2 regions of the Brenneria nigrifluens DSM 30175 genome follow, and region 2 is predicted to be linked to the other one. Evidence: predicted binding sites of a transcription regulator. Region 2 holds the regulator's gene; the other holds the start of a gene.
The links. Region 2 encodes LexA, which represses DNA repair genes until DNA is damaged. Its sites were predicted from a motif close to TNCTGTATGTACATACAGNA; they were not measured.

Region 1 (4,032 bases), 2.4 Mb from region 2:
GTAGAGCCTATAGCTGGCCGGAGCTGATTTTACGATGGGGCCAAAACCTGCAACAAACAAGACATCTACACCCGGTATAGCAACATCCATAACGATCCCTCAAAACTTTCTGCTCGCATCATCCATCAGGACAACGCAATAAACTGCGCGCGCAGCGCCTGTACCCGATCGCGCAGGCCGGCCGCTTCTTCAAACTCCAGATTCTGCGCGTGGGTCATCATCCTGCTTTCCAGCTCGCGGATTTTCTGCTCCAGCGCTTTCGGCGTCAGCGCCAGATAGTCGGCCGCCGGCTCCGCGGCTTTCTTGCCGCGCCCTTTGCCTCTGTTGCTCGGCTGCCCCAGTTGCAGGATATCGGCGATTTTCTTGTTCAACCCCTGCGGCACAATGCCGTGTTCCAGGTTGTACGCCTGCTGTTTCTCACGGCGGCGCTCGGTTTCGCTAATCGCCCGCGCCATCGAGGGGGTAATTCTATCGCCATACAGAATCGCCTTGCCGTTCAGGTTACGCGCCGCGCGGCCGATGGTCTGAATCAGCGAGCGCTCGGAACGCAGGAAGCCTTCCTTGTCGGCGTCGAGGATCGCCACCAGCGACACTTCCGGCATATCCAGCCCTTCGCGCAACAGGTTAATGCCCACCAGCACATCGAATTCGCCCAGCCGCAGATCGCGGATAATCTCCACCCGTTCGACGGTATCGATATCCGAGTGCAGATAACGCACCCGTTCGCCGTGCTCTTCCAGATATTCGGTTAAATCTTCCGCCATGCGCTTGGTCAGCGTGGTGACCAGCACCCGCTCGTTCACCTCGGCGCGCAGACGGATTTCCGACAGCAGATCGTCCACCTGGGTGGCCACCGGCCGCACCTCCAGCACCGGGTCCAGCAGGCCGGTGGGACGCACCACCTGATCGATCACGTCGCCGCCGGATTTTTCCAGCTCGTAGTTGCCCGGCGTCGCCGACACGTAAATGGTCTGCGGCGCCAGCGCCTCGAATTCCTCAAACTTCATCGGCCGGTTGTCCAGCGCCGACGGCAGGCGGAAGCCGTACTCCACCAGGGTTTCCTTACGCGCCCGGTCGCCGCGATACATACCGCCTATCTGCGGAATGGTGACGTGCGACTCGTCGACCACCAGCAGCCCGTCGGCCGGCAGGTAGTCGAACAGGGTCGGCGGCGGCTCGCCGGGGCCGCGCCCGGACAGATAGCGCGAATAGTTTTCGATGCCGGAGCAGTAGCCCAGCTCGTTCATCATTTCCAGATCGAACTGGGTGCGCTGGCTCAGCCGCTGCTCCTCCACCAGCTTATCGTTCGCCAGCAGTATCCTGCGGCGATCGGCCAGCTCCACCTTGATATCTTCCATCGCCTGCAAAATACGCTCGCGCGGCGTCACGTAGTGCGTTTTCGGATAAATGGTATAACGCGGCACGGTGTGCAGAATCTGCCCGGTCAGCGGGTCAAACAGCGACAGCCGCTCCACTTCTTCATCAAACAGTTCGACGCGCAGGGCCACCTCGTCCGATTCGGCGGGGAAAATATCGATCACCTCGCCGCGCACGCGGAAGGTGCCGCGCTGAAACGCCTGATCGTTACGGGCATACTGCAATTCCGCCAGGCGCCGTAAAATCGCCCGCTGGTCGATAATCATCCCCTGCGTCAGATGCAGCATCATTTTCAGATATAGGTCGGGATCCCCGAGGCCGTAAATGGCGGAAACCGAGGCGACCACAACCACATCCCGCCGCTCCAGCATCGCCTTGGTGGCCGAGAGTCGCATCTGTTCGATATGTTCGTTGACTGACGCATCCTTCTCGATAAAGGTATCGGAGCTCGGCACGTAGGCTTCCGGCTGATAGTAGTCGTAATAAGAGACGAAATACTCCACCGCGTTATCCGGGAAAAAGGCTTTCATTTCCCCGTAAAGCTGGGCGGCCAGCGTTTTATTGGGCGCCAGCACCATGGTGGGACGGTTCAGGTCGGCGATCACATTGGCGATGGTAAAGGTTTTGCCCGATCCGGTTACCCCCAGCAGCGTCTGATGCGCCAGCCCATCCTCCAATCCTTCCTTTAAACGACGAATGGCTTCCGGCTGATCGCCCGCCGGCTTAAATTCGGAATTCAGTTTGAATGCTTTACTCATAGTCGAATACGTTACTCATGAATGGGCTATCGGATGACGCGCGAATGGAACTGAACGGCCGTTATTGACCCTCAGGTTATTATGGGAAGCAATCGCGGACTTTACCACCGCCATGATACTGGATATAAAAACAGCATCAAGAAAATTATCGCCTGGCTGAATGATTAACCAACGCATGGATTCGCTAGCATAAAGGTTGCCGATCCACCAGAAAAAGTTAGCGACTTTTTATCCCCAAACGGCTAATTTTGGTAACCTGCCGCTAGCGCCTGATTACTAATTTATGTCAGCGGGCGCCAAGCGCAATCAAGGCGCTTGATTTTAAATAACATAATGATTTTAATGGTATTTAAAAAAAAGCAGAGAATAACGTCAACCCGACGGAAACCCGCGTCAGCTCTCGTCTGGCATAGTTTTCCTAGTGCTCATGCACACAGTTATCCACAGAAATAGTGGATAACTCCCACAACCCCGCACCCGCTCTGTGTTACAGAAATACTACCTTCAGCTAATATCATTGCCGATACGGATTTTTTTCACCCCTTTTCTGCGATTTATCTCATAAGTATTAGACTGAAAAATGCTAAAAACGGAACGCGGATTCCAGAAACGCATTCAGGGGTAGCAAGGGCTAAAGGGGAAAATCAAGATATTTTTTCTATTGATTGATGAATAAATACCAGGCTAATTATCAATCCGGGGATAAAGCCGGGTATTTATTATCAGCAGGTGAAACCTCAGCCCAGCCGCGATAGATCGATATACCGCCCCAGATTCTGCGACTGCGGCAGCGCCAGATGCGGGATTTCACCCAGCATCGGGGCGGGCAGACGCTGCCGCAAACTGAGCAGATATTCCTGATGGCGCTTTCCCGGCGCTTCAACGCCGTTGGCGATCCAGCCGCCAAGCGTTGATCCGGCCTGACGGATAGCGCCCGCGGTCAGCAGCGCATGGTTAATGCAGCCCAGCTTGATGCCCACCACCAGAATAACCGGCAACTGCTCCCGCGCCACCCAGTCGGCGAAGGTTTCCTGCCCAGACAGCGGCGTAAACCAGCCGCCGGCCCCTTCCACCAGCAGCCAGTCCGCCTGCTGTTCCAGCGCCCGCAGCCCGGCGGAGAGCGCTGACAGGTGAATAGGCCGCCGCTCCGCCGCGCTGGCGATATGCGGCGACGTCGGCTCGATAAACGCCAGCGGATTGACCTGCTGATAATCCAGCCGCACGCCGCTGTTGGCCTGCAGCAGCAAGGCATCGCCGTTGCGCGCGCCCTGCGGGGTTATTTCGCAGCCGGAGGCCACCGGCTTATAGCCGGCGGTACGGTATCCGGCCCCATTGGCGGCCTGCAACAGCGCGCAGCTGGCGATGGTCTTGCCGACCTCGGTATCCGTTCCGGTTACAAACCAGCGCTTAATCACGATAAATCACTCCGTAAATCAGTTGATAGCTGAGCGGATAGCCCTCCTGGCGCCGAGGATACCCCGACGCCAGCGCATCAAGACGCGCCCGGCTGAGCAAACCGGGCGCGCGTCCCTGATGCAGCCAGGTGGCGCCGATGCCTTTCAGCGACTTCAGCAGCGCCAGCACGTCGGGAAAACAGTGGGTCACCCGCTCCTGGTGAAGTTGATGGCGGTAAGGGCGGCAGGCGGCCCGTATGGCGGGAACGGAGAGAAAACGGTTCACCCGGCGGCTGCCGTCCACGCGCCGCCAGGCCTGCGCCAGCTCGCTGAGCGATCCGTCCGCCAGCGTGGAAAAGGCGATGGCGCCGCCCGGGCGGGTCACCCGATACAGTTCGGCCAGCGCGCGCGGCAGATCGTCGCACCACTGCACCGCCAGATTGCTGTAGCTGATATCCACGCTGCCGTCCGCCAGCGGCAGGTTTTCGATATCCCCCAACACA
Region 2 (4,032 bases):
GCGCCCCAGCTCATCCGCCGCGGCGGCAAAACTTCCCCGACGGTCAATCGCATCCATGACTCTCAAGGCTTCCAATGTCAATGCTCGTTCTTTGGACATGTTGGCACTCATTCAGTAATTTTGAACATACCCACCAGATTAACTAGCTAACAATCGAGCGTCCACACAATTACTATCTGTTTAAGAAATAATTATCCGGGCTTACCACCATGATCATAAAAAGATCGGCAGAACAGTGCGGTCAAGCCGACTATGGCTGGTTGCAGGCGCGCTATACTTTCTCTTTCGGCCATTACTTCGACCCGCAACTGCTGGGTTATGCATCGCTGAGGGTGCTGAATCAGGAAGTGCTGGCGCCGGGCGCTTCGTTCCAGCCGCGCACTTACCCGCGCGTCGACATCCTGAATATCATTCTGCAGGGCGAGGCGGAGTACCGCGATAGCCGCGGCCATCATATCCACGCCCAAACAGGGGATGTGCTGCTGCTGGCGACGCAACCCAACGCCAGCTACAGCGAACACAATATCAGCGCGAACCAACCACTGACGCGTATGCAGCTGTGGCTGGATGCCTGCCCGACGCGGGAAAACAGCCCGCAGCAACGGTTGACGCTGCATAAAACCGGACTCAGTTTACTGGCCTCGCCGGAGGGGGAGCAAAACAGTCTGCAACTGCGTCAGCAGGTGTGGATCCATCATCTGGCGCTACAGGGAAATGAGCGACAGACCATTAAACTGAATGGCAATCAGGCTTATTTCCAGTTGTTGCACGGCTCGGCGGCGGTTAGCGGTAACAGGCATGATGGCGACAGGCTAAGCTGTGGCGATGGCGCGTTTATCCGCCAGGAAAGCGGGCTGACCATTCAGGCTGAGACGCCGCTGCGCGCTTTGCTGATTGATTTGGTGGTTTAAGTTTTCGCTATCCATCTTTACCGGCTGGTGAACGTCACCGGTTCTGCCTTTTCTTGCAGCCGTGGTAAGATATCGGCTTGGTTCCTTTATACGTCAGGGTGATATGGCAATGGATTCAACCAATCAGGACAAACTACTTGCCCAGGCTGAACAGATTTGTCAGCACCGCGGCGTACGTTTGACGCCACAGCGGTTGGAAGTGTTACGCCTGATGGCGCAGCAGTCCGCAGCGATCAGCGCATACGATCTGCTCGATCTGCTGCGCCTATCCGAACCGCAAGCCAAACCCCCGACGGTTTACCGCGCATTGGATTTTCTGCTGGAGCAGGGATTTATTCATCGGGTGGAGTCAAACAACAGCTATGTGCTTTGCCACCACATCGAAAATCACAACCATACTTCAGCGCTGTTTATCTGCGATCGCTGTGGCCTGGTCACCGAACGCCAGACAAAAGGCGTAGAAGACAGACTGCGTCAGTTGGCACAACAGGCAGGATTCACCTTGCGCCATAGTATTATTGAAGCACATGGATTATGTGAGGACTGTCAGGAAGTGGCATCCTGTAAACAGCCCAAATATTGCGATCACGACCACACGATTCCCATCAAAAAACGATAGCCCTCACGATCGCTCGTAAGGGCTGGCCGGGGTATCCCCTGGTAAGACGAACCTGAGTTACCAGTGGTATTTGTGACGACTTTCCCAGTCATTTACTTCTTTCTCTGCTTTTTCTTGCTCGTAACCATAGCGTTCCTGGATTTTACCAACCAGTTGATCACGTTTGCCTTCAATGACCGTTATGTCATCATCAGTCAATTTCCCCCACTGTTCTTTTGCTTTACCTTTAAACTGCTTCCAGTTTCCGCCAGCTTGGTCTTTATTCATAATATATATCTCCAATCTTGGGTTCAGATCGGCATACGCTAACCGGCTGCCTATGCCTCTTGTCGTCAGTTCCGGATCAATCATTTCAGTAAGCGCCATCATAAACTTCCTGTAAGTTTTCAATTGTTCACGATGACCCATCAACCAATATCGACAAATGTGCTTACCTTAATAGAAATTATAGACAATAATTTCGCATTATGTTTTTAAAGCGGAGTTTGACACCGAGTAATTAACTTTTTACAGCAAAACAATTAAAAAACATAAGGGAAACAGAGGATAGCTGTATTGCTATAGTTAACTGCCTGAATGTAACTAAATATACGGTGATGAGCGTGCTCAATAAGAGCGGGAGGGCAGAAGGCGCCGATATACAGACAACTCACTGAAATACAGATGATAAGGGAAATATTTAAATGACATCGCCCCGAAACCGAGGCGGTAGCTGAGAAATATCAGAACAAACAGTGTTACCGGCTAGTCAAAGACGTGAAATCAGCTCCAGTCGCCGTTGCGAATAACGCCGACCGCCAGCCCTTCAATAGAGAAATTCTGTTGCCGCAGGTCGACGACAATAGGGGAAAACTCTTCGTTTTCAGCCAGAAGATGTACGATACTACCTTGTTTTTTCAAGCGTTTTACCGTGACCTCATCTTCAATTCGGGCCACCACCACCTGTCCGTTACGGACGTCCTGCGTTTTATGTACCGCCAGCAAATCACCATCCATAATACCGATATCTTTCATCGACATTCCACTCACGCGCAGCAGGAAGTCGGCGCTTGGTTTGAACATGGACGGGTCAACCTGATAGTGACACTCGATATGCTGCTGAGCCAGCAGCGGCTCACCCGCCGCAACGCGGCCAATCAACGGAATGCCGGCCTCTTCTTCCATCAGCAGGCGAATACCGCGCGACGCGCCGGATACCATTTCAATGACGCCTTTGCGCGCCAATGCCTTTAAATGCTCCTCGGCGGCATTTGGTGACCGAAATCCCAGCTGCTGGGCAATTTCCGCGCGTGTCGGCGGCATACCGGTCTGTGCAAGATGATCGCGGATCAGGTCATAAACCTGCTGCTGTCTGGCTGTTAATGCTTTCATTCCGCCCCCTGGTTGTTTATACAGTCTTGCTGTGAGTATATACAGGTAATCAATAATTGGGAACCGAAGATATGAGTAAACCACGGTTTTTTATTAATTTATGCAATCCCTTATGCAAAATTCTGCCAAAGGATGCTGCCCCACACCACCGCAGCCAACAGAATGGCGACCAGCACCGCGGCCGAGCCCATGTCCTTTGCCCGGCCGGATAGCTCATGATGCTCAAGGCCGATACGATCGACCACCGCTTCAATCGCGCTGTTAGCCAGCTCAAATAGCACGATCAATACCACCGAGCCGATAAGCAGCAGTTTTTCAACCAGGGTAACCGGCAGCAGACAGGCGACGATCGCCCCGACAATCGTCAGCCAGGTTTCCTGACGGAACGCCGCCTCATGTCGCCATGCCTGCTTCAATCCCTGCAGGGAATAGCCGGTTGCCTTGATTATCCGGGTCATCCCCGTTGCCTTATTCATTCCTTCTCCAATTATTTATCAGCGATCGGTCGCATTTTAACGCGCAACCGTTGTCTCATCACAACAGATCTCCAGCGCAGTTTCTGGTATCCTTGCGACGCATTGCTAACAAGAGGCTTCAAGTTGTTATGTCAGGTTGGCGTAAAATTTACTATAACTTACTGAATTTCCCACTCAAACTATTAGTGAAAAGTAAGGTCATACCCACAGATCCCGTGGCTGAACTGAGGTTGGATCCCTCGCGCCCGGTTCTCTATGTATTGCCTTACAATTCGCAGGCGGATTTACTGACGCTCAGGGCAAAATGTCAGGCGCTAGGTCTGCCGGATCCGCTACAACCGGTGGATATCGGCGGCGTGCGGCTGCCCAGTCATGTTTTCATTAATGACGGGCCGCGGGTTTTCCGCTACTACGTTCCGAAACAGAAATCGGTAAAACTGTTTCACGACTATCTGGATCTGCACCAGGGCAACCCTGAACTGGACGTGCAGATGGTGCCGGTATCCGTGATGTTCGGTCGCTCTCCCGGCCGCGAAGGGCAAAGTCCTGCTACGCCGCATTTGCGGCTGCTTAACGGTATCGAGAAATTTTTTGCCGTACTGTGGCTGGGGCGGGACAGCTTTGTCCGTTTCTCCAGTCCGGTATCGCTGCGCTA

Region 1: a site for LexA is predicted at 2,252-2,271, ahead of uvrB (excinuclease ABC subunit UvrB). Genes of this name have one in related genera too.

What each region holds. Positions count from the first base shown of each region.
Region 1 covers NZ_CP034036.1:1,682,223-1,686,254, reverse strand. Annotated here, with positions in the region: gene EH206_RS07705 (hypothetical protein) at 1-90, opposite strand, end outside; gene uvrB (excinuclease ABC subunit UvrB) at 126-2,135, opposite strand; gene bioD (dethiobiotin synthase) at 2,873-3,550, opposite strand; gene bioC (malonyl-ACP O-methyltransferase BioC) at 3,543-4,032, opposite strand, start outside.
Region 2 covers NZ_CP034036.1:4,071,338-4,075,369, forward strand. Annotated here, with positions in the region: gene EH206_RS19120 (LysR family transcriptional regulator) at 1-99, opposite strand, end outside; gene EH206_RS19125 (pirin family protein) at 210-911, shown strand; gene zur (zinc uptake transcriptional repressor Zur) at 1,021-1,530, shown strand; gene EH206_RS19135 (CsbD family protein) at 1,588-1,797, opposite strand; gene lexA (transcriptional repressor LexA) at 2,293-2,901, opposite strand; gene EH206_RS19145 (diacylglycerol kinase) at 3,012-3,377, opposite strand; gene plsB (glycerol-3-phosphate 1-O-acyltransferase PlsB) at 3,506-4,032, shown strand, end outside.